Regions from separate parts of the Sinorhizobium sp. RAC02 genome, predicted to be linked through region 1. Evidence: predicted binding sites of a transcription regulator. Region 1 holds the regulator's gene; each other region holds the start of a gene.
What was found. Region 1 encodes LexA, which represses DNA repair genes until DNA is damaged. Its sites were predicted from a motif close to TGTTCNNNNTGTGTTCNG; they were not measured.

Region 1 (7,879 bases):
CGCTGCCGGCCGCTTCATCGGCGGGCTCATCCTCTCCTCGCTGATCGGCGGCTTTGCGACGCTGGTCTACTCCATTGGCCATTTTCACCGAATCCCAGCCTATGGGCTTGCCGGCAACCTGCTGGCCATGCCGGTGATCAGCACCATCGTCATGCCCTTCGGTCTGATCGCCGTGCTTTTGATGCCCTTTGGCCTCGATGCCATTCCCTTCGCGATCATGGGCAAAGGCATCGAGTGGATGATCACGCTGTCGACATGGGTAGCCGGCTGGAAGGGCGAGATCGTCACCGGCCGCATCCCTGCAACCGCCTTCTTGCTCATCGGCATCGGCAGCGGCCTCGTCTGCCTCCTGCGCACCCGACTGCGCCATGCCGGCACGCTTCTCGTCGTCGTCGGAATCCTTGTCGCCTGCTGGCCCGCTGGAGGCACAAGGCCGGAGATTCTCGTGTCGGAAGATGGCCGCCTGGTCGCCATTCTGCGTGGCGAGAAAGCAGCGACCAACCGCGCACGGCCACCGGATTTCATCTATGCGCAATGGCGGCGCGCCCTTCGCCTCGAAACACTGCTGAAACCCGAGCTACGCAAGACGAGCGGCCTGACAGTCAACATCGAGAAGGAGGACCCTGCCACTACGGCCAGGCAGAAACGACCCCGCCGCGAAGCCGACCGACAGAAGGCCAAGGCGGCCATGGCCGCAGCATTCGATACAGCCCGCACTCACGACAGCTTCATCTGCGAGACAAAAGCCTTCTGTGCCGCCATTTCCCCCAGCGGTTGGCGCATCGTGGCGCTGGAGGACCTCGCCTTCCTCGGTACGGCCTGCGACGGTGCAGACCTCGTCATCGTGCCCGTCGCAATCCGTTTGGAAGCTTGCCGTTCAGGTGCACGCCTCATCACGGTTCGCCATCTGAGGCAAACCGGCGCCCTGGAAATCCAGCCGGCGGCCGATCCCGCAAACTCTGCCCTCTCCGACGCCCTTTTCACCCCGGCTGTTGAAACGCTTCATCGCCCCTGGTCACGACACCGCACCTATGATTGGCGTAGTGGTACCTATGAAGCGAGCGGATGACAGCGCGTCGTGATCTCTCAAGTTCACTCCCCAAGCCTTGGTTTCTCGATGTTTTGCAGGCGTTATTGCTAAACCGCCGCACGCGTTTACGCGACACGCTTTAATGGTAGCGGCGAATAAGCCCGACGAGCTTGCCCTGAATCTTGACGCGGTCCGGTCCGAAAATACGGGTTTCATAGGCCGGATTGGCGGCCTCAAGCGCGATGGATGCGCCCTTGCGGCGGAAGCGCTTCAGCGTCGCTTCCTCGTCATCGACCAGCGCCACGACGATTTCACCGGGATTGGCAGTGTTCGCATTGCGAATGATGACGGTGTCACCGTCGAGGATGCCGGCCTCGATCATCGAATCGCCCTTGACCTCCAGCGCATAATGCTCCCCGCCACCGATCATTTCGGCCGGCACGGTGATTTCATGGGTATTGTTCTGGATCGCCGAGATGGGCACACCCGCGGCGATGCGTCCCATGACCGGCACGGAAACGGAGGAGGGCATGTCTGCCTGGCTCGACGTCCGCTGGGGCGGAGCGGCCGGCACCGGCTGCTTGCCAAGGCTTCCTTCGATGACCGATGGGGAGAAACCGCGCCGCGGCTGAAGGCTGGGCGAATAGGCCTCCGGAAGTTTGATCACTTCTAGGGCGCGGGCGCGGTTTGGCAATCGCCGGATGAAGCCACGCTCTTCAAGCGCCGTGATGAGCCGGTGAATACCCGATTTCGAGGCGAGATCCAGAGCATCCTTCATTTCATCGAACGACGGCGGTATGCCGGATTCCTTCATCCGTTCATGGATGAACAAGAGAAGTTCCTGTTGCTTACGTGTCAACATCGCCGTCCACCCCAGAATCGCGAAACAAATATAGAACATACACTATCTGTTCCATATGTGTTCTGCAAGAGGCCCGCACCTACAGAAGCGTTATGACAGGCAGTGCGCTGAGTAATTGAACGCCTTCGGCGCTTCTTGCCCTTTGTTCTCGGCCGCGGAAGGCGACGCCACAACCTAGCGCATCTCTTGCGAAATGCGAGCCGGTCGAAGCCTTGGTCTTCGCGGGATTACTTGGGACTTTTTTCACCCCATGCGGCAGGCTCGAAAATACTGCAAAAGCCTGGGGGTCAAGGGTTCGAGTGGTGAGCGCGCAGGGATTCGAACCCTGGACCTACTGATTAAAAGTCAGTTGCTCTACCGGCTGAGCTACACGCTCCCAGGCGGTGCGAAGACGCCCCGCGGAAGTGCGCGGAACATAGGCAGGAGGATTTGCCGGGTCAACCCGGAAAATGCGATGAAAAACAGCTTTTGCTGCATTTTGCCGCGTTCTCCAAAAGGTGATTGGCAGGAGAGGGCTTCGGCCGATACTAGGAAGCGCAAATGAAGGAGCGGGCGGGGCGTTTTCGGGCCCGAACCGCTTTCCCGCCGTCGCGGAGTAGCCAGTGTCGATTGCCGATATTTCTCTTCTAAGTGCGCTGCTTGCCGGAGCGCTGTCGTTTCTGTCGCCCTGCGTGCTGCCGCTCGTGCCGCCCTATCTCTGTTATATGGCGGGCATTTCCGTGGATCAGTTTCGCGGCAACGACGCGGTCGCGGTCCGGCGGGATACGCGCGGGGCGGTGCTGCTGGCGGCGTTCTTCTTTACCCTGGGCTTTGCCACGGTTTTCGTGGCGCTGGGCGCCGGGGCGTCGACGATCGGCATGGTGCTGCGCCGGCATCTCGACATCCTGGCGCAGATCGGCGGCGTCATTATCATCCTGATGGGCCTGCATTTTCTGGGATTGCTGCGCATCGGGCTTTTTGCGCGCGAGGCGCGGTTCCAGGGCGGCGGCAAGCCGGCGACGGCATCGGGCGCCTATGTCATGGGACTTGCCTTCGCCTTTGGCTGGACGCCCTGCATCGGTCCCGTCCTTGGGACGATCCTCGGCGTTGCGGCCGCGCGGGAAACGGTCAGCGACGGGGCGATGCTGCTTGCCGTCTATTCGCTGGGCCTCGCCGTGCCGTTCTGGATCGCGGCCGGGTTTTCCGGCGCCTTCATGCGCTTCCTCCTGCGCTTTCGCCGGCATCTCGGCGCGGTGGAAAAGGTCATGGGCGTGCTGCTCGTCCTGACGGGCCTTGCCTTCATCTTCGGCTATATCAGCACGGTCGCCATCTGGTTCCAGCAAACGTTTCCCATTCTCTCGCAAATCGGCTAGAGCATTCCAGCCGAGGCGGTACCGCTTCGGCCTCGGATAATGCGGCTAAAACAAATATCTAGAGCATTTCCGGTGAACCGGGGTTCTAGTCAGGGATATCATCCTCGGCAAGCGGGAGCGCGCCTCGGCCCATGGCGGACATCGTCGGACTCGTCCTGCCGTTCTTCGGCATGATCCTGCTGGGCTATGTGGTCGCCCGGATCACCAAGCAGCCGGTCGAAGCGCTTGGCTGGCTCAACACTTTCATCATCTATATCGCGCTGCCGGCGCTGTTCTTCAAACTGGTCGCAAAAACGCCGATCGAGCAGCTGACGCGCGTCGATTTCATCATCGCCAACATCAGCGCGACCTATTTGGTTTTTGGACTGATCTTCGCCGTCGGTCTCTGGCTGCGCCGCGCCACTATCGGCGAGGCGACGATCCAGGGGCTTGCTGCCGCCTATGGCAATATCGGCTATATGGGGCCGGGGCTGGCGCTGCTCGCCTTCGGCGAGCCGGCGGCCGTGCCGGTGGCGCTGGTCTTCTGCTTCGAGAACATGCTGCATTTCATGGTGGCACCGGCGCTGATGGCCGTTGCTGGCGGCGAGAAACAGCCGGCACTCCAGATTGCCGTCGGAGTGTTGCGCAAGATCGTCACGCACCCGTTCATCATCGCGACGGCGGCCGGGTTCGTCGCGGCCTTTGCCGGGTTCGAGGCGCCGGCGCCGCTGCAGCGGTTGATTGATTATCTGGCGCAGGCCGCAGCACCCTGCGCGCTCTTTGCCATGGGCGTAACACTGGCGCTGCGGCCGCTGAAGCGGGTGCCGGTGGAGATCGGCTATATCGTGCCGGCGAAATTGCTGCTGCTGCCGGTGACAATGTATCTGGTGCTCGGCTTTGCCGGCAATTTCGATCCGGTCTGGGTGTTCACGGCCGTGCTTCTGGCAGCGCTGCCGACGGCCACGAACGTCTTTGTCATCGGCCAGCAATATGGCGTGTGGCAGGAGCGGGCGTCGGCGACCATTCTTATCACCACCGTGCTGTCCGTCGCCACGGTGACGATCCTACTCTATCTCATCAAATCAGGCCTGCTTGCGGGCGACCCGTTCCCGTAGGTTTTCGCGAAAGGCCTTCAGCGAGCCGAGCGGCTCAATGCCCTCGCGCATGACGATGCTGCGCAACGGCCCGAGCGCGGAAAGCAGGTGAAGGCCGGCCGAGCGCAGGAACTGCACGGGCAGGAAATCGGAAAGCAGGGAACGGTTCAGCAGGTCGACACTGACCGTGCGGGAGCGGATATCGGCCTGCCGCTTGCGGTCAAATCGATCACCCACGCCACCATAGTTTGCCGGCTCATCAATTCCGATGAGATCTTTCAGCGCCATGATGTCGCGCAAGCTGAGATTGAGGCCCTGGGCGCCGATCGGCGGAAAGGCGTGCGCGGCCTCGCCGACCAGCACGAAACGGCCCTTGCCGAAATGATTGGCCGTCATGCCGGAAAGCGGAAAACTCTGGGCACTGCCTTCCACCGTGACCTTGCCGAGCATGGATTGCATGCGCTCCTCGACGGCGCGGCTGAGATCGGCGACGGAGAGTTCGCACAGGCGGTTCGCCTCCTTCGGCGGCAGCACCCAGACCAGGCTGGAGCGGCGGCTGGGCAGGGGAACCTGCGTGAAGGGGCCGCTTTCCGTGTGGAATTCCGTCGAGACATTGCCGTGCGGCCGCTCATGAGCAAAATTGAGCACGAGGGCGGATTGCGGATAGGACCAGGTGCGCACGCTGATTCCGGCGCCGTCGCGGATGCGCGATTTCCTGCCATCCGCACCAACGACGAGGGCGGCGGTCACGCGTTCGCCGCTGTCGAGAGCCAATTCGATACCGGTTTCGAAGCTGTTGGCGGCGGTGACACCGTCCTCCAGGCGCACGATATTGCCGTCGGCGGCGATGCGCGCATCGAGAATGTCGAGGAATGGCGCATTCGGAATGTTGTAGCCGAAAGCCGGCAGGTCGACCTCGCTGGCGCGGAAAGCGACCGGCGGGGCACGCAGGAGGCGCGACGTGCCGTCAAGGATCTGCATGGTTTCGAGCGCGGCGGCATGGCGCGCGAGGTCATCCCAAAGACCGAGTGTCTTCAGGAAGGCGATGGACTGGTCCATGAGGGCTGTGGTGCGGCCGTCTTTGGTGCGCGTGGGCGGGGCGATCAGCGCGATGCTGCGGCCCGAATCGGAAAGCGCTAGAGCCGCCAGGCTGCCGGCCAGGCCGGCGCCGACAATCGCGATATCGAACTGTCTCATGACCGATCTCCGAAATATCAAAGTGTTACCCACAGATTTGCGGTGCTTGTACTTCGGGAAAGGTAGGCCGGCAAAGAGGCAATTTCCATGGGGTGAATCGGCGCAGGGCAGAAACTCGCCTGGAAAGCGCCGGTTTTTCACTGGCGATGACGGGCAATCAATGCATATTACCGGCAGTGACCGCGCAAGAGGGCGTGCTCGGCGAGTTGCGGCCGAAGAAAAGCCCCAAGGGATGGACTGCGAACGGCAATGAAGTTTTTCAACTACAAGCGCGTGCCCTACGCGGAAATCCGTGCCTTTTCCGTCCATATCCTGACGGCATCCGGTTCGTTCCTCGCCTTTCTGGGTGTCGTCGCCGCCGCCGAGCATCGTTTCGTCGATATGTTCTGGTGGCTTGGCCTGGCGTTGCTCGTCGATGGTATCGACGGGCCGATCGCCCGCAAGGTGCGTGTCAAGGAAGTGCTGCCGAACTGGTCCGGCGATACGCTGGACAATGTCATCGACCACGTGACCTATGTGCTGCTGCCGGCCTTCGCGCTCTACCAGAGCGGCATGATCGGCGAGCCCTGGTCCTTCGTGGCGGCGGGCGCAATCGTGGTGTCGAGCGCGATCTACTATGCCGACATGGGCATGAAGACGGATGAGTATTTCTTCTCCGGCTTCCCGGTCGTCTGGAACATGGTGGTGTTCACGCTCTTCGTAATCCAGGCGAGCGAACTGACGGCATCGATCATCGTCTTCGTTTCCGTCTTCCTCACCTTCATGCCGATCAACTTCCTGCATCCCGTGCGGGTCCAGCGGCTTCGGCCCATCAATCTCGCCGTCTTCTTCCTGTGGTCGCTGCTCAGCGGCTATGCGCTTCTCCTGCATTTCGATACGCCGGCCTGGGTTGTCTGGGGTGTCGTGGGCACGGGTCTCTACCTCTATGTCATCGGCGCCGTGCTGCAGGCGATTCCGAGCCTCGGCCGGTAACAGAACAATCGGGAGATAAGCATGACCAAGGCGATCGTCATCCGCAGTCTCGGCGGCCCCGACGTGCTGAAGCTCGAGGAGGTCGCGCTCGATGCTCCAGGTCCGGGCGAAGTGCAGATCAGGCAGGCCGCGGTCGGGCTCAACTTCATCGACGTCTATTTTCGCACCGGCCTCTACAAGGCGGAACCACCGTTCATTCCGGGCAAGGAAGGTGCGGGCACGATCACGGCACTCGGCGGGGGTGTCACGGATTTTGCCATCGGCGACCGCGTGGCCTATGCCTCGGCGGACGGCGCCTATGCGGCCGAGCGGAACGTCGCGACGAAACATCTGGTGAAGGTGCCGGACGGCATTTCGCTCGAAACGGCGGCGGCGATGATGCTGAAGGGCATGACGGCGCAATATCTGCTGCTCCAGACCTATCAGGTGAAGCCCGGCAGCGTGATCCTGTTTCATGCCGCAGCAGGCGGTGTCGGCCTTATCGCCGGACAATGGGCGAAGGCGCTCGGCGCAACGGTGATCGGGACGGCCGGTTCGCAGGCCAAGATCGATCTGGCGCTCGCGCATGGCTACGACCATGTCATCAACTACGGCACGGAAGACTTTTCCGCACGGGTGCGTGAACTGACGGACGGCGCGGGTGTCGACGTCGTCTACGATTCCGTCGGCAAGGATACGTTCCCGAAATCGCTGGATTGCCTGAAGCCGCGCGGCCTGTTCGTCAGCTTCGGCAATTCCTCCGGGCCGGTCGATGCCTTCAACATGGGCTTGCTTGCGCAGAAAGGCTCGCTCTACGCGACGCGGCCGACACTCTTCGCTTACATTGCGACGCGCGCCGCACTCGATGCATGTGCAAACTCGCTCTTTGATATTGTGCAAAGCAACAAAGTGCGTATCAATATTCATCAGACTTATCCGTTGGCCGAGGCCGGCCGAGCGCACACGGATCTGGAAGCAAGAAAAACGAGTGGAACGACATTGCTCATTCCCTGACACGACCCGAACGGGCGGCAAGGGCTGAGATGGCAGGAAAGAGGGGCAGAGTGTCAGCCGTTGGAGCATCCGGGGGCAGGGGCAGCGCATTGCTGGCTGCCCGCAGCCTGACAAAGCTATTCGGTTCGTTTGCCGCGTGTAACGGCATCGACCTAGAGATTCAGCCCGGAGAAATCCACGCCCTTTTGGGCGAAAACGGTGCGGGCAAATCCACCCTCGTCAAAATGCTTTTTGGCGTGTTGGCGCCGACCAGCGGCGACATCCTGTGGAAGGGCGAACCCGTCCGCATACCAAGCCCCGGTGCTGCGCGCCGCCTCGGCATCGGCATGGTTTTCCAGCATTTTTCGCTGTTCGAGGCTCTGACGGTCGCGGAGAATATCGCGCTGTCTCTGAGCCCCGG
Region 2 (7,879 bases), 180 kb from region 1:
CGTGCCGCCTCACCCGTCAGTGCTTCCAGACGACGCACGCCGGAGCCGACGGCGCTTTCGGAGACGATGCGCACGAGGCCGATCTCGCCGGTCGCGGCCACATGCGTGCCACCACAGAGCTCCACGGAATAGGCGCGGTTGGCCTTGGCGCCATGAAGGCCGGTGCCCATCGAGACGACGCGGACCTCGTCACCATACTTCTCGCCGAAGAGCGCCATGGCGCCTTCCGCGATCGCGTCATCCACCGTCATGAGACGCGTGGTGACCGGGGAATTCTGTACGATGATTTCGTTTGCCATGTCCTCGACGATGCGCAGCTCCTCCGCCGACATCGGCTTGGGATGCGAGACGTCGAAGCGCAGGCGCTCGGGCGCGACCTGCGAGCCCTTCTGGGCGACGTGGGTGCCGAGCACTTCGCGCAGCGCCTCATGCAGCAGGTGCGTCGCCGAATGGTTGGCGCGAAGGCGCGAGCGACGGGCGTGATCGACCGTCAGCGCGACCGCATCACCGACCTTCAGCGTGCCCTCGGCAACGGTGGCGATGTGAACGAAGACACCCTCGCCCTTGCGCTGCGTGTCCGACACGGCGAGCTTGGCGGTGTCGGAGGAAATGATGCCGGTATCGCCCATCTGGCCGCCGGATTCACCGTAGAACGGCGTCTGGTTGGTGACGATCTGCACCTCGTCGCCCACGGAGGCGGCTTCGACCGACTTGCCGTCGCGCACGATCGCCTGGACGACGCCTTCGGCCGTCTCGGTGTCGTAGCCGAGGAATTCGGTCGCGCCGAACTTTTCCTTGATCTCGAACCAGATCGTCTCGGTCGCCTTGTCGCCGGAGCCGGCCCAGTGCGAGCGGGCCTCGGCCTTCTGGCGCTCCATCGCATTGGTGAAGCCGGACAGGTCGACGTTGATTTCGCGGGCGCGCAGCGCGTCCTGCGTCAGGTCGAGCGGGAAACCATAGGTGTCGTAGAGCTTGAAGGCGGTCTCGCCGTCCAGCATGTCGCCCTTGCCCAGCGTGTTGGTCGCGTCGGACAGCAGGCTCAGGCCGCGCTCCAGCGTGGTGCGGAAACGGGTTTCTTCCAGCTTCAGCGTCTCGGAGATCAGCGCTTCGGCGCGCTGCAGTTCCGGATAGGCGCGGCCCATCTCGCCGACCAGCGTCGGCAGCAGCTTCCACATCAGCGGATCCCTGGCGCCGAGCAGCTGCGCATGGCGCATGGCGCGGCGCATGATCCGGCGCAGCACGTAGCCGCGGCCATCCTTCGCCGGCAGCACGCCGTCGGCAATCAGGAAGGCGGACGAGCGCAGGTGATCGGCGATGACGCGGTGGCTGGCGCGCGCTTCGCCGACGGCCGGAACGCCGGTCGCCTCGACGGAGGCGTCGATCAGGGCGCGGAACAGGTCGATGTCGTAGTTGTCATGCTTGCCCTGGAGGAGTGCTGCGACGCGCTCGAGGCCCATGCCGGTATCGATCGACGGGCGCGGCAGGTCGACGCGCTCTTCCTTCGTGATCTGCTCGAACTGCATGAAGACGAGGTTCCAGATCTCGATGAAGCGGTCGCCATCCTCTTCCGGCGAGCCCGGCGGTCCGCCCCAGATATGGTCGCCATGGTCGTAGAAAATCTCGGAACAGGGACCGCACGGGCCGGTATCGCCCATGGCCCAGAAATTGTCGCTGGTGGCGATGCGGATGATGCGGTCGTCGGTCAGGCCGGCGATCTTCTTCCAGAGATCGAAGGCCTGGTCGTCCGTGTGGTAGACGGTGACGAGCAGCCGGTTCCTGTCGATGCCGAATTCCTTGGTGATCAGGTTCCAGGCAAGCTCGATCGCCTGCTCCTTGAAATAATCGCCAAAGGAGAAGTTGCCGAGCATCTCGAAGAAGGTGTGGTGACGCGCGGTGTAGCCGACATTATCGAGGTCGTTGTGCTTGCCGCCGGCGCGCACGCATTTCTGCGCACTCACCGCCCTGGAATAGGGGCGCTGTTCGAGGCCGGTGAAGACGTTCTTGAACTGTACCATGCCGGCATTGGTGAACATCAATGTCGGATCGTTGCGCGGCACGAGCGGACTGGACGATACGACCTCGTGGCCGTTCGTTCGGAAATAGTCGAGGAAAGTCGACCGGATCTCATTCACGCCGTTCATATCGCGTCCTTCATCTCTGCACTGTCTGCGCCTGTCTACGGCGCATTACCCACCCAATTGCATTACAGCAGATGCGAAACCGCCCCGCCGGCCGGAGTGCCCGCCCGGAGGCCACTGGAAGACCATCCATCCGCGAATTCCGTCGAACTGCACGCGGCCGCCGCCTATCTTGCGGAAAGGTCGAAAACCTTGGGGGCGCGCGCGAGAACTCAAGGCTTTTATCGCCCGCCTCGGCACCTGTCCAGACATCAAAAAACCGGCCTTTCACGAAGAAGAGGCCGGTTTTTCAGGAATTTCGCATTTTGTTTTGCGCATGTCGCTTTCGCAAAACCCATGCCCGCTTGGTGCAACGCGTTACGGCGCTGCGCAGCGATCAGCCTTCGCCGTCGGTATCGCTCGAATCCGGACCGCTATTCTCCAGGAAGCGTTCGGCGATCAGGCCGGCATTCTGGCGCAGCGACGTCTCGATCTCGCGGGCGAGATCCGGATTGTCGCGCAGGAACGTCTTGGCGTTTTCACGACCCTGACCAAGGCGCTGGCTGTTGTAGGAGAACCAGGAGCCCGACTTTTCGACGATGCCGGCCTTGACGCCGAGGTCGACGAGTTCGCCGGTCTTGGAAACGCCTTCGCCATACATGATGTCGAATTCGACCTGCTTGAAGGGCGGCGCCATCTTGTTCTTGACGACCTTGACGCGGGTCTGGTTGCCGATGACCTCTTCACGCTCCTTGACGGCGCCGATGCGGCGGATGTCGAGGCGGACGGAGGCGTAGAACTTCAGCGCATTGCCGCCCGTCGTCACTTCCGGCGAACCGTAGACGACGCCGATCTTCATGCGGATCTGGTTGATGAAGATCACCATCGTGTTGGACTTGGAGATCGAGGCCGTCAGCTTGCGCAGCGCCTGGCTCATCAGACGTGCCTGGAGACCGGGGAGGCTTTCGCCCATCTCGCCTTCGATTTCGGCGCGCGGCGTCAGCGCTGCAACCGAGTCGATTACCAGCACGTCGATTGCGCCGGAGCGCACCAGCGTGTCGGTGATTTCCAGCGCCTGCTCGCCGGTGTCGGGCTGCGAGATCAGCAGGTTTTCGAGATCGACGCCCAGCTTGCGGGCATAGACCGGGTCGAGAGCATGTTCGGCATCGACGAAGGCGCAGATGCCGCCCTTCTTCTGGGATTCCGCAATGGTCTGCAGCGCGAGCGTCGTCTTACCCGAGCTTTCCGGGCCGTAGATTTCAATGATACGGCCCTTCGGCAGGCCGCCGATGCCGAGCGCAACGTCGAGCCCGAGCGATCCCGTCGAGACGGTTTCGGTCTCGATAATGCTGTCCTTGCCACCGAGCTTCATGATGGAGCCCTTGCCGAAGGAGCGCTCGATCTGGGAGAGTGCCGCTTCGAGTGCCTTGCTTTTATCCACTGATTTTTCCTCTACGAGCCGCAAAGTGTTCTGTGCCATTTGGTCCACCTTTAGGTTATTGAAGCAAGACAGGCAATGAAGCCGCCGATGAATGCTATGTACACATTTTGTTCTCGTTTTGCAAGCTACGTTCAACAATTTGAATATATTTGCAAATCTCCGGTGTGTTCTTTTTTTGTTTTCGGTGGATACGCGCCAAGCAGGGCGATGAACGACCCCACCGGGACAAGCGGCCCTGAGTGCCGAATCGGCGGGCGAAAAGGAAGATGATGACAGGCAAGACGATACTGGTGATGGGCGGGGCCCATGTGGACAGACGCGGACGCATCGCCGGTGAAACGGCGCCGGGGGGCGAGCAATCCGGGCGCCTGGTTCGTCGAGGCGGGCGGCGGCGCGTTCAACGCGGCGCGCAACCTGTCGCGGCTGGGCCACCGGGTGCGGCTGATTTCGCCACGCGGCGGCGATGCGGACGGCGATATCGTCGCGGCGGCGGCGGAAGCTGCAGGCGTCGAGGATACGCCCTTCATCTTTCTCGACCGGGCGACGCCGAGCTATACGGCGATCATCGAGCGGGACGGCAATCTCGTCATCGCGCTGGCGGACATGGAACTCTACCGGCTGTTTTCACCACGCCGCCTGCAGCAACGGGCGGTGCGCGAGGCGATGGCGGATACCGGGCTCATCCTCACCGATGCGAACCTGCCGGCCGAAACGCTGGCAGCCATGACGGGCACCGCGGCGGCAGCCGGCGTACCGATCGCCGGCATCGCGATTTCGCCGGCCAAGGTGGTGCGGTTCCGCGAGAGCCTTGCCGCCCTCGCCTTCCTGTTCATGAACGAGGCGGAAGCACGCACGCTGACGGGTGCAACACCCGAAAACCCCGCCGACTGGCCGAAGGCGTTGCGCGCGGTGGGCCTTTCCGCCGGCGTGGTGACGCGCGGCGGCAAAGGCGTCATCGCGTTTGACGACACACGGGCAGCCCTCGTCGTGCCGCCGGAAATACCGGCACTCGGCGACGTCACGGGTGCCGGCGATTCGCTCGCCTCTGGTTTTCTCAGCTCCTGGCTTGCCGGTTCGCCCATCGGCGAAGCGTTGCGCCGCGGGGTGGCAGCAGCGGCAATCACCGTGCGCTCGCCCCTCGCCGCCGCTGAAGAATTGTCGCAGGCAGCCCTTGCGGATGCACTTTCTCTTGTACCCGACGCCGAAGGAATGGCATGAGACTCTTTTGCCTGAATTCCCGCCCAAAGAACCGCAAGGACACAGCATGACCCGACCCGTATCCCCCCTCCTGCCGGTGCAGTTTTCGACCGAAGTCGCCGCCGCCAGGGACCGTGGTGCGCCGCTCGTCGCGCTCGAATCGACGATCATCACGCATGGCATGCCCTATCCGGGTAATCTCAACATGGCGCGCAGCGTCGAGCGTATTATCCGTGAGGAAGGCGCCGTGCCGGCGACCATCGCCGTCATCGACGGCGTGCTGCATATCGGCCTCGAGGATGCAGAACTGGAGACGCTCGCGCAGACCCAGGGCGCGATGAAGCTTTCGCGCGCCGACCTCGCCTTCGCGATCGCCGAGCGTCGCACCGGCGCCACGACGGTCGCCGCAACGATGATCGGCGCGGCGCGTGCCGGCATCAAGGTCTTTGCGACGGGCGGCATCGGCGGCGTGCACCGCAAGGCGGAAGAGACCTTCGACATTTCCGCCGATCTCGACGAACTGTCGCGCACCGGCGTCATCGTCGTCTGCGCCGGCGCCAAGGCGATCCTCGACATTCCGAAGACGCTGGAAGTGCTGGAAACGCGCGGCGTGCCGGTGGTGACCTATGACAGCCCGATCTTTCCGGCCTTCTGGTCGCGCGATTCGGGCATCAAGAGCCCGCTGACGCTGAACAGCCCGGCAGCGATCGCCAATTTCCAGACGGTGCGCGACCAGCTCGGCATCGACGGCGGCATGCTGATTGCCAACCCGGTGCCGGAGGCCGACGAGATCGAGCGCGAGGAGATGGAGATCTACATCGCGCGCGCACTCGACAATGCCGAGCGCGACGAGATCGCCGGCAAGGCCGTCACGCCCTACCTGCTCGACAGCCTGTTCCACCTGACGGACGGCCGCAGCCTGAAGACAAACATCGCGCTCGTAGAAAACAACGCGCGTCTGGCGGCGGAAATCGCCGTCGCGCTGGTGAACTGAGTTTGCGGAAGCGGCCGGTTTGGACCGGCCGTTTCCTCTCGGTCTTCAGTTCTTCAGCTTGTATCCTGTCTTGAATATCCACGCCGTGATCGACAGGCATACCACCAGGAAGCCCAGCACCGTCACCAGGCTGACGATGGGGTTCACGTCGGCGATCTCGTAGAAACTCCATCGGAAACCCGAGACCAGGTAGAGCACCGGGTTGAAGTGGCTGACGGTCTGCCAGAAGGGTGGCAGCATGTCGATCGAGTAGAAGCTGCCGCCGAGGAAGACCAGCGGCGGCACGATGAGCATGGGGAAGAGGTTCAACTGCTCGAAATCCTTCGCCCAGATGCCGATCATGAAGCCGAACAGGCTGAAGGTTACCGCCGTCAGCACGAAGAACAGCACCATCATGAACGGATGTTTGATCGATATGTCGACGAAGAACGAGGCGGTGATGAGGATGATCGTGCCCACGATCAGTCCCTTCGTCGCCGCCGCCCCGACATAGCCGATGATGATCTCCGTCATCGAGATGGGCGATGACAGGATTTCGTAGATCGTTCCCATGAATTTCGGGAAGTAGATGCCGAAGGAGCCGTTGCTGATACACTGGTTGAGCAGGGTCAGCATGATGAGGCCGGGCGCGATGAAGGCGCCGTAGGACACGCCCTCCACCTCCTGCATGCGCGAGCCGATCGCCGCGCCGAAGACGATGAAGTAGAGCGAGGTGGTGATGACCGGCGAGACGACGCTCTGCAGCAGCGTGCGGCGCGTGCGCGCCATCTCGAACGCGTAAATGGACTTGATCGCCTCGACGTTCATTTGCCCTCTCCCACCAATTCCACGAAAATGTCTTCCAGCGAACTCTGCTCGGTGGAGATGTCCTTGACCCGGAGGCCCGCCTGCGACAGCGCGGCGAGCAGCGACGAAATGCCGGTGCGCTCGCCGGATGCATTGAATTCATAGACGAGGCGCGCGCCCTCCTCCGAGAGCGTCAGCCCGAAGGGCGACAGCGTGTCGGGGATCGCCGCCAGCGGTTCGGCAAGCTCGACGGTCATCTGCTTGCGGCCGAGCTTGGCCATCAGCGCCTTCTTCTCTTCCACCAGCAGGATTTGACCGTGGTTGATGACGCCGATGCGGTCGGCGATCTCCTCGGCTTCCTCGATATAGTGGGTCGTCAGGATGATGGTGACGCCGTTGGCGCGCAGCCGCTCGACAAGCTGCCACATGTCCTTGCGCAGGTTGACGTCGACGCCCGCCGTCGGCTCGTCGAGGAACAGCACCTTCGGTTCGTAGGACAGCGCCTTGGCGATCAGCACGCGCCGGCGCATGCCGCCCGACAGGTGGCGCAGCATCGTGTCCTTCTTGTCGTAGAGCGAGAGCTCCCTGAGGATACGCTCGATCAGCGCCGGGTTGGGCTTGCAACCATGCAGGCCACGCGAAAAGGAGACCGTGTTCCACACCGTTTCGAAGGCGTCGAGCGTCAGTTCCTGCGGCACGAGGCCGATGATGGAACGCGTCTGGCGGAAGTCATGCAGGATGTCATGCCCGCCGACCGTTACCGTGCCGCTGGTCGGCGTGACGATGCCGCAGATGATCGAGATCATCGTCGTCTTGCCGGCGCCGTTCGGCCCGAGCAGCGCGAGGATTTCGCCCTCCTCGATATCGAGATCAACGCCCTTCAGCGCCTTGAACCCGGTTGCGTAGCTCTTGGTGAGATTGCGAATGGAGACGATGGGCGCCATGGGATGGTCCGAAATGAGGAAATTTCATGCGGAAGGACACCCTATATGGCGTGTCCCTTGTCAATTTTCACCCGGGTGAGAGAAAAAATTCGCTCATCCGTAGATGCTGTAGAGAAAGCGCAGCGAAACGAGGATCAGGAAAACGCCGAAGCCCAGTTCGAGCTGTCGTTTGCTCATCGAATGGGCGAGCCGCACGCCCCAGGGGGTGACGACAAGCGCGATCGGCACGATGAGCGCGACGGCGATCCAGTTGATGAAGCCGGTGGAGCCGAGCGGCAGACCGGCTTCGCCCCAGCCGGCCCAGATATAGCCGAAGATGCCGGGAATGGAGATGAGGACGCCGACACCGGAGGAGGTTGCCACCGCCTGATGGATCGGGCGGCCGAACGAGGTCATGTAG
Region 3 (7,879 bases), 540 kb from region 1:
TTGGTGTCCTGGTATTCGTCGACGAGGATGTAGCGGAATTTCTGGTGATATTCGGCCAGCACGTCCGGATTGGCGCGGAACATGCGGATCGGATGCAGCAGCAGGTCGCCGAAGTCGCAGGCGTTCAGCGTCTTCAGGCGGTTCTGGTAGGCAATGTAGAGTTCGCGGCCCTTGCCGTTGGCGAAGGCACGGGCGTCACCCTCCGGGATCTGCGCCGGGTCGAGGCCCTTGTTCTTCCAGCCGTCGATCATGCCGGCGAACTGCTTTGCCGGCCAGCGCTTGTCGTCGATGCCTTCGGCCTGGAGGATCTGCTTGATCAGGCGCACCACGTCATCGGTGTCGAGGATCGAAAAGTCCGAGCGCAGGCCGACGAGTTCGGCATGGCGGCGCAGGAGCTTGACGCCGATGGAGTGGAAGGTACCGAGCCAGGGCATGCCCTCGACGGCGCCGCCGACGAGAAGCCCGATGCGTTCCTTCATCTCGCGCGCCGCCTTGTTGGTGAAGGTCACGGCAAGCAGCTGGCTGGGGAAGGCGCGGCCGGTGGCAAGGATATGGGCGATGCGCGTTGTCAGCACGCGCGTCTTGCCCGTGCCGGCGCCGGCGAGCACCAGAACGGGGCCGTCGACCGTTTCCACCGCCTCGCGCTGCTCGGGATTGAGGCCGGAAAGATAGTCCGGCGCCCGACCGGAATCCCGTGCTGCCATGGCGCGCGCAGCAATGCCGCCGCCGGCCGGTTTCGCCGGCGCTGCGGGTTTCTTGGCGAGTTGCGGGTCTTCGTCGAAGAAGGGAATGTCGTCGTAACCGCTGATCATGCGGTTCAATGTAGTGATTCGGGTTCGAAAGACCAGTTTTCTGTTCTGCTTTTATTCCCTACGGGGAAACGACAGCCGAAAGAATGTGGAAAGCGACGCCCGTTCAGGCCTTTGCGCGGTCGGCATCGAAGACATTGTCCACGGGCAGTTGAAGGGCCGTCGCAAGCTGGTTCGTCTTGCCGGCGAGCGAGACGATGGCGAGCAATTCGGCATATTGCGCATCCGTCATGCCCTTCGCCTTGGCGGCGGCAGTGTGGGAGTGAACGCAATAGCTGCAGCCATTCGTCACCGAAACGGCGATGTAGAGCATTTCCTTGACCAGCGGATCGAGCGTGGACGGCGTCGCCATCACGGCTTTCACCTCGGCCCAGGTGCGCTCCAGCAGGGCTGGATCAAAGGCGAGGTAGCGCCACATATTGTTGACGAAATCCGACTTGCGGGTGGTGCGGATGTCGTCGAACACCGCCTTGACGCGCGGATCGGCTTCGAGGTCTTCGGCGGGCTTGACGGTGCTCATGGTTTCTCCTGAAGGAAAGGCCGGCGGAAAATCCGCCGGCCGATGTCGTTTAGACCAGCGCGATGACGCGCGACGGGCCACCCGTGCCGCCCCGCACCTTCGGCGCGCCGACGATGAGTGTCGCGCCCTTGGCCGGAAGCTGGTCCAGATTGGCGGCAGCTTCAAGTCCCCAATGGCCGGAGGCAAGCCAGGCATAGTGCGTGGCGAAGTCCGGCGAGATGCCGTAGTCGAGCGACAGTGTATCGACGGCGATGCCGGCGGCGCTCGAATTTTCCGCCAGATACTGCACGGCTTCGACATGGAAGCCGGGGAAGTGCATCTTGCCCTCGGCGTCGGCATTGCGGAACTTGTCCGTGCCGAGATGTTTGCCCCAGCCGGAGAGGAGCGCCACGCAGGCCTTTTCCGGCAGGTCGCCGTTGGTGGCGATCCACGCCTTGATGTCGTCCGGCGTCAACTGTGCATCCGGGTTGGCATCGGCCTTCGCGCGGATGTCGATGACGGCGAGCGGCACGACGAGATCGGAGACCGGGATTTCGGCGACCGACTTGCCGTCTTCGGAAAAGTGCAGCGGCGCATCGAGATGCGTGCCGGTGTGCTCGTTGACGCGCAGTTCGAACAGATTGAACTTGTGTTCCTTGTAGTTGAACTTCTGCTCACGCCAGAACTGCTGCTGTCCGAAAAAGGTCGGAAACTCTTCGTAGAGTTCATGGGTGAGGTCCGTGGCATTCGTCGGTGCCTGAGCCAAAGCCGGGCTCAATGCACCGGAACTGGCAGCGGCAACGGTAGCAGCACCCGCGGCGGCAGCGCGGAAGAAGCTTCTTCTCGAAAGCATGCGGTTCTTGACGGATTCGATGACGCAGGCGTCACACATGGATTTTCCCCCTGTCGGTCAATGCGTTGATGAAAGAATACTGAAATAGGCTTGGCCACGCGGGCCGTGGAAAAAGTATCACAAGCGCAAGGATGGTCCAGTCACGACCATGCTCGCCAAAGGAGCGGGAAGAGAAGATTTCTCCACGTTTTCTTACATTTCGGTAACAGAGCGGCCCGCCAATCTTACATTTCGGTAATGATCCGATTCTTTCATTGCCGGTTCATTTCCAAAGCAGGATACTTGCTCTATGCCGCATCTCGACAGGTGTCGGTTCGCTTTCATCGGAGAGAGATTGCATGCGGGTTTGGAAACAGCTCCTCATAAGCCTTGGCGTCATTTCGGCCGGGGTTTTGCTCTGGGGCCGCTTCGTGCCTGGGGCAAACGACATGCTCGAGGCCGCCGGCCTGCCGAGCACGCTCGTTGCCGCGATCGCTCCTGCGAGCGAGGGGCAGGCGGACGGCGGACAGCAGGGCGGCCGGCGCGGCGGCTTCGGCGGCGGGCCGGTGCTCGTTGCCACGAAACCTGTCGCCATGGCCGTGGTCAATGACCGGCTCAATGCCATCGGCAACGGCGAGGCGATCCGCACCGTCACCGTGACGCCCTATGCGACCGGTAACCTGACGGACGTGCTGGTCAAATCCGGCGACCGGGTGGAGCAGGGGCAGGTCATCGCTCGTCTCGACAGCGACGAACAGCGCATCGCCGCCGACCAGGCGCGCGTGGCGCGTGAAAGCGCTGACCAGAAGCTCAAGCGTATCCAGAACCTCAAGTCCTCCATGAGTGTCGCGGAGTTGCAGGATGCCGAAACCGCGCTGAAGGCGGCTGAACTTGTGCTGCAGAATGCCGAACTGACGCTGCGCCGGCGCGATATCATTGCACCCTATGGCGGCGTGGTCGGCATTATCTCGGTCAATTCCGGCGATTATGTTACGACGTCGAGCCCGATTGCCGTCATTGATGACCGTTCGGAAATCCTCGTCGATTTCTGGGTGCCGGAGCGTTTTGCAACGAGCGTGCGTGTCGGCGGCGATATCACCGCGACGGCCGTGGCTCGGCCGGGCGAAACCTTCTCGGGCGAGGTGCAGGCGATCGACAACCGCATCGACCAGGAAAGCCGCACCCTCCGTGTGCGCGCCCGCATCGACAATCCCGAGGATGTGCTGCGCGCCGGGATGTCCTTCCAGGTCAACATGCTCTTCGCCGGCGATTTTTATCCGAGCGTCGATCCGCTCTCAGTGCAGTGGAGTTCGGATGGTTCCTACATATGGCGGGTAGCCGGCGAGAAGGTCGAGCGCGTGCCGGTCCATATCGTCCAGCGCAATCCCGACAAGGTTTTGGTGAAGGCAGCACTTGCCGAGGGTGATCAGGTCGTCACCGAAGGCGTGCAGACGCTGCGTCCCGGCGGCGCGGTGCGCACCGCCGAGCAGGACCGCCAGGCAACGTCCTCCGTGGCGGAGGGCTCGTAATGTCGGGGGACGCGAACGGGCTCGATACGTCCGGCAAGGCGGGGTTTACCGCACTCTTCATCCGTCGGCCGATTTTCGCGCTTGTGCTGAACACGTTGATCGTCGTCGCCGGCCTTGCCGCCTTCAACGGCGTGGAAATTCGCGAACTTCCCTCCGTCGATCAGCCGGTGATCAGCGTGTCCACCGAGTTCGAGGGCGCCTCGCCCGAGACGGTCGATCGCGAGTTGACGGACGTTGTCGAGGGTGCCGTCTCGCGCGTGCAAGGCATCAAGGACATTTCCTCGCAGTCGTCCTTCGGCCGCAGCCGCGTTACCCTGCAATTTTCCGATACGACTGACGTCAACCAGGCGGCGAATGACGTGCGCGATGCGCTCGGCCGCGTATCGAACCAGCTTCCGGACGGCGCCGAGGAGCCGCGCGTCGTCAAGGCGGATGCCGACAGCCAGCCGATCATGCGTCTCGCACTGACCTCCGATACCCAGTCGCTGGAAGACCTGACGCTGCTTGCCGAAAACGAGATCACCGACAGGCTCGCCTCCGTCGAGGGTGTCGCGGATGTCGTCGTCTATGGCGACCAGGAGAAGATTTTTCGCGTCGACGTCGACCAGTCGAAGTTGGCGGCGCGCGGCATTACAGTGGCGGACCTGCGCAATGCGCTGGCGACCGCCTCCTTCGACGTGCCCGCCGGCTCACTGAAGAGCCAGAGCCAGGATATCACTGTGCGGGCGACGGCAGACCTCACCAAGCCGGCCGACTTCGAAAACCTGATGATCAAGAACCGGGTGCGCCTCGGCGATATCGCGATGGTGACGCTGGGGCCGGACGAGGGCTCGACCGCGCTGCGTTCCAATGGGCGACAGGGCATCGGGCTCGGCATCATCCGTCAGGCGCAATCGAATACGCTGGATATTTCCACCGGCGTGAAGCAGATGGTGGCGCAGTTCGGCACCATCCTGCCGGAAGGCACCGAGATCAAGATCACCAGCGACGACGCCGTCTTCATCGAAGGCGCAATCCACGAAGTGGAGATCGCGCTGGTCGTCGCAGTGCTGATCGTGACGCTCGTCATCTACCTCTTCCTGCTCGACTGGCGGGCGACGCTGATCCCGACGATCAGCATGCCGATCGCGCTGATCGGTACGATCGCGGCGATCTACATGGCCGGCTTCTCCGTCAACATCCTGACGCTGCTGGCCATCGTCCTGGCGACCGGCCTTGTGGTGGACGACGCCATCGTGGTGCTGGAAAACATCGTGCGCCGGCGGGCGGAGGGGTTGAAGCCGCGCGCGGCGGCGATCCTCGGCACGCTGGAAGTGTTCTTTGCCGTGATTGCGACGACGGCGACACTGGCAGCCGTCTTTATTCCGCTCTCCTTCCTTCCGGGCCAGGCGGGACGGCTCTTCCGCGAGTTTGGCTTCGTGCTGGCTTTCGCCATTCTGCTGTCCTCGTTCGTGGCGCTGACATTGTGCCCGATGCTTGCCTCCCGCATGCTGACGAAGGACATGACGCACGAGCACACGGGCGTGCTTGCCCGCATCGGCGGCGCGGCCTCGCGCTTCTATCGCTCGACGCTGAGCGCTTGCCTCGGTGCGCCCTTCATCGTCTTCATCGTGGCGCTGCTCTTCACCGCGGCTGGCGCGACCTCCTTCTTCACCATCAAGTCCGAGCTGACGCCGAGCGAGGACCGGTCCATGGTGATGCTGCGCGTGAATGCGCCGCAGGGCGTGTCGCTCGAATACGCACAGGACCAGATGAAGCTGATCGAGAACAAGCTTCGTCCGCTCTACGACAGCGGGGAGATCGTCAACATCTTCTCGATTTCCGGGCAGGGTGGGTCTTCGAACAGCGGCTTCATGGTGCTGACGCTGGCACCCTGGAGCGAGCGCGAGCGCGCGCAGCAGCAGATCGTGCAGGATATCAACCAGGCGGTCGCGACAGTGCCTTCGGTGCGCACCTTCGCCATGCAGCCGAACAGTCTCGGCATCCGCGGCGCCGGCAACGGCCTCCAGGTCGCGCTCGTCGGCAACGACTATACCAAGCTCGGCAACGCCGCGGCCGAACTCGTGCGCAAGATCGAGGACAGCGGTCGCTTCCAGAACGTGCGCCTGAACTATGAGGCCAACCAGGCACAGCTCTCGGTGACGATCGACCGCGAACGTGCCGCCGACCTCGGCATCGACATTACCGGCCTGTCCACGGCCTTGCAGGCGATGCTGGAAGGCACGAGCGTCGTCGATATCTATGTCGAGGGGCAGGCCTATCCCGTCAAACTCTCCTCGACGACCCAGCCGATCAACGATCCGATGGATCTCGAAAACATCTTCCTGAAGACCGGCGATGGCAAGATCGTACCGATGTCCTCGATCGCCTCGCTGGAAGAGAAGGCCGTCGCGCCGCAGCTTTCGCGCGAGCAGCAATTGCGCGCCGTTTCGCTCTCGGCCGGTCTCAAGGATGGCCTTGCACTCGGCGATGCGCTTGCGATGGTGCAGGAGATGGCCGAGCCGCTGCTGCCGGAAGGCTCGCGCCTGATGCCGATGGCGGAAGCGGCGACGCTGCAGGAGAATTCGAGCGGCCTTGCCGTCACCTTCGGCTTCGCCCTCATCATCATCTTCCTCGTGCTGGCCGCGCAGTTCGAGAGCTTCGTCAGCGCCATCATCATCATGGTGACGGTGCCGCTCGGGCTTGCCTGCGCCGTCTTCGCAATGATCCTGACGGGCACGACGCTCAACATCTACAGCCAGATCGGGCTCGTCCTGCTCGTCGGCATCATGGCTAAGAACGGCATCCTGATCGTCGAATTTGCCAACCAGCTGCGCGACCGCGGACAGGATATCCGCAGTGCCATCGAAAACGCCTCGAACATCCGCCTGCGCCCGGTCATGATGACGATGATCGCCACCGTCGTCGGTGCCGTGCCGCTGGTGCTGGCAAGCGGCGCGGGTGCGGAGGCGCGTGTCTCGCTCGGCTGGGTGCTCGTCGGTGGCCTTGGCCTTGCGACGGTCGTCACGCTCTACCTGACACCCGTCGCCTATCTGGTGATCGCCCGCTTTACCAGCCCGCACGCCGACGAGGAACGGCGCCTTGCCGCCGAGTTGCAGCACGCCGAGACCCTTTCCAAGGGCGGCGACGGCGCCCTGCCGCAACCGGCGGAGTGACGGCCGGACAGTCGCGGCCGGAAATGCTGATGAGGATCGGATATTGCTGCTGGACAGCCGGGCGCCAATTTGCTGAGTAAACCCCACAGGCAGTGAGGGTATGACGATGGCATTGGCGGATATCAGGAGTGGCACGCGCAACGAGCAGGGCATTGCCGAGATATTGCCGCGTCTTGCCGAGCGTTTCGGCCAACGTTTCCAGACCGGCGAAGCGATCCGCGCCCAGCATGCGCACACCACGACCTATATCCCCGCCCAGCTTCCCGATGGTGTCGTGTTCGTCGAGACTGCCGAAGAGGTGAAGGCGATCGTCAGTCTCTGCGCGGAACTAAAGGTGCCGGTCATACCCTTCGGCACCGGCTCCTCGCTGGAGGGGCAGGTGAATGCGCCGCACGGCGGAATCTCCATCGATTTCAGCAATATGAAGCGCGTGCTGGAGGTGAACGCCGAGGATCTCGATTGCACGGTCGAGCCGGGCATCACCCGCGAGGAGCTGAATACCTATCTGCGCGATACCGGCCTGTTCTTCCCGATCGATCCGGGCGCCAATGCCTCGCTCGGCGGCATGACCTCGACACGGGCCTCCGGCACGAATGCCGTTCGCTACGGCACGATGAAGGACAACGTGCTGGCCGTGACCGCCGTGACGGCAACCGGCGAGGAAATCCGCACCGCCCGCCGTGCGCGAAAGTCGTCGGCGGGGTATGACCTGACACGCCTCTTCGTCGGTGCCGAGGGCACGCTCGGCGTCTTGACCTCTATCACGCTACGCCTCCAGGGCATTCCGTCTGTCATCGCTGGCGGCATTTGCGGCTTTCCGACCTTGAAGGACGCCTGCGATGCCGTGATCATGACGATCCAGCTCGGCATCCCCGTCGCGCGGATCGAGCTGGTCAACACCCTGCAGATCAAGGCCTGCAACGCCTATTCGGGCCTCACGCTGCCGGAGCAACCGACGTTGTTCGTGGAATTCCACGGCAATGAGGACAGTGTTCGCCTGCAGTCTGAGGAATTCGGCGCGATTGCCGGGGAATGCGGCGGTGGCGAATTTCAGT

Region 2: a site for LexA is predicted at 3,724-3,741, ahead of recA (recombinase RecA). Genes of this name have one in related genera too.
Region 3: a site for LexA is predicted at 854-871, ahead of BSY16_RS03435 (ATP-dependent helicase). Genes of this name have one in related genera too.

What each region holds. Positions count from the first base shown of each region.
Region 1 covers NZ_CP016450.1:1,273,505-1,281,383, forward strand. Annotated here, with positions in the region: gene BSY16_RS06040 (ComEC/Rec2 family competence protein) at 1-1,069, shown strand, start outside; gene lexA (transcriptional repressor LexA) at 1,170-1,892, opposite strand; tRNA gene BSY16_RS06050 (tRNA-Lys) at 2,193-2,268, opposite strand; gene BSY16_RS06055 (cytochrome c biogenesis CcdA family protein) at 2,495-3,244, shown strand; gene BSY16_RS06060 (AEC family transporter) at 3,376-4,338, shown strand; gene BSY16_RS06065 (UbiH/UbiF family hydroxylase) at 4,306-5,514, opposite strand; gene pcsA (phosphatidylcholine synthase) at 5,764-6,486, shown strand; gene BSY16_RS06075 (quinone oxidoreductase family protein) at 6,508-7,479, shown strand; gene BSY16_RS06080 (ABC transporter ATP-binding protein) at 7,509-7,879, shown strand, end outside.
Region 2 covers NZ_CP016450.1:1,449,136-1,457,014, forward strand. Annotated here, with positions in the region: gene alaS (alanine--tRNA ligase) at 1-2,141, opposite strand, end outside; gene recA (recombinase RecA) at 2,515-3,597, opposite strand; partial or broken gene BSY16_RS06935 (carbohydrate kinase family protein) at 3,828-4,776, shown strand; gene BSY16_RS06940 (pseudouridine-5'-phosphate glycosidase) at 4,823-5,749, shown strand; gene BSY16_RS06945 (ABC transporter permease) at 5,795-6,556, opposite strand; gene BSY16_RS06950 (ABC transporter ATP-binding protein) at 6,553-7,479, opposite strand; gene BSY16_RS06955 (sulfite exporter TauE/SafE family protein) at 7,573-7,879, opposite strand, start outside.
Region 3 covers NZ_CP016450.1:738,414-746,292, forward strand. Annotated here, with positions in the region: gene BSY16_RS03435 (ATP-dependent helicase) at 1-812, opposite strand, end outside; gene BSY16_RS03440 (carboxymuconolactone decarboxylase family protein) at 916-1,329, opposite strand; gene BSY16_RS03445 (cyclase family protein) at 1,379-2,200, opposite strand; gene BSY16_RS03450 (efflux RND transporter periplasmic adaptor subunit) at 2,500-3,669, shown strand; gene BSY16_RS03455 (efflux RND transporter permease subunit) at 3,669-6,824, shown strand; gene BSY16_RS03460 (FAD-binding oxidoreductase) at 6,931-7,879, shown strand, end outside.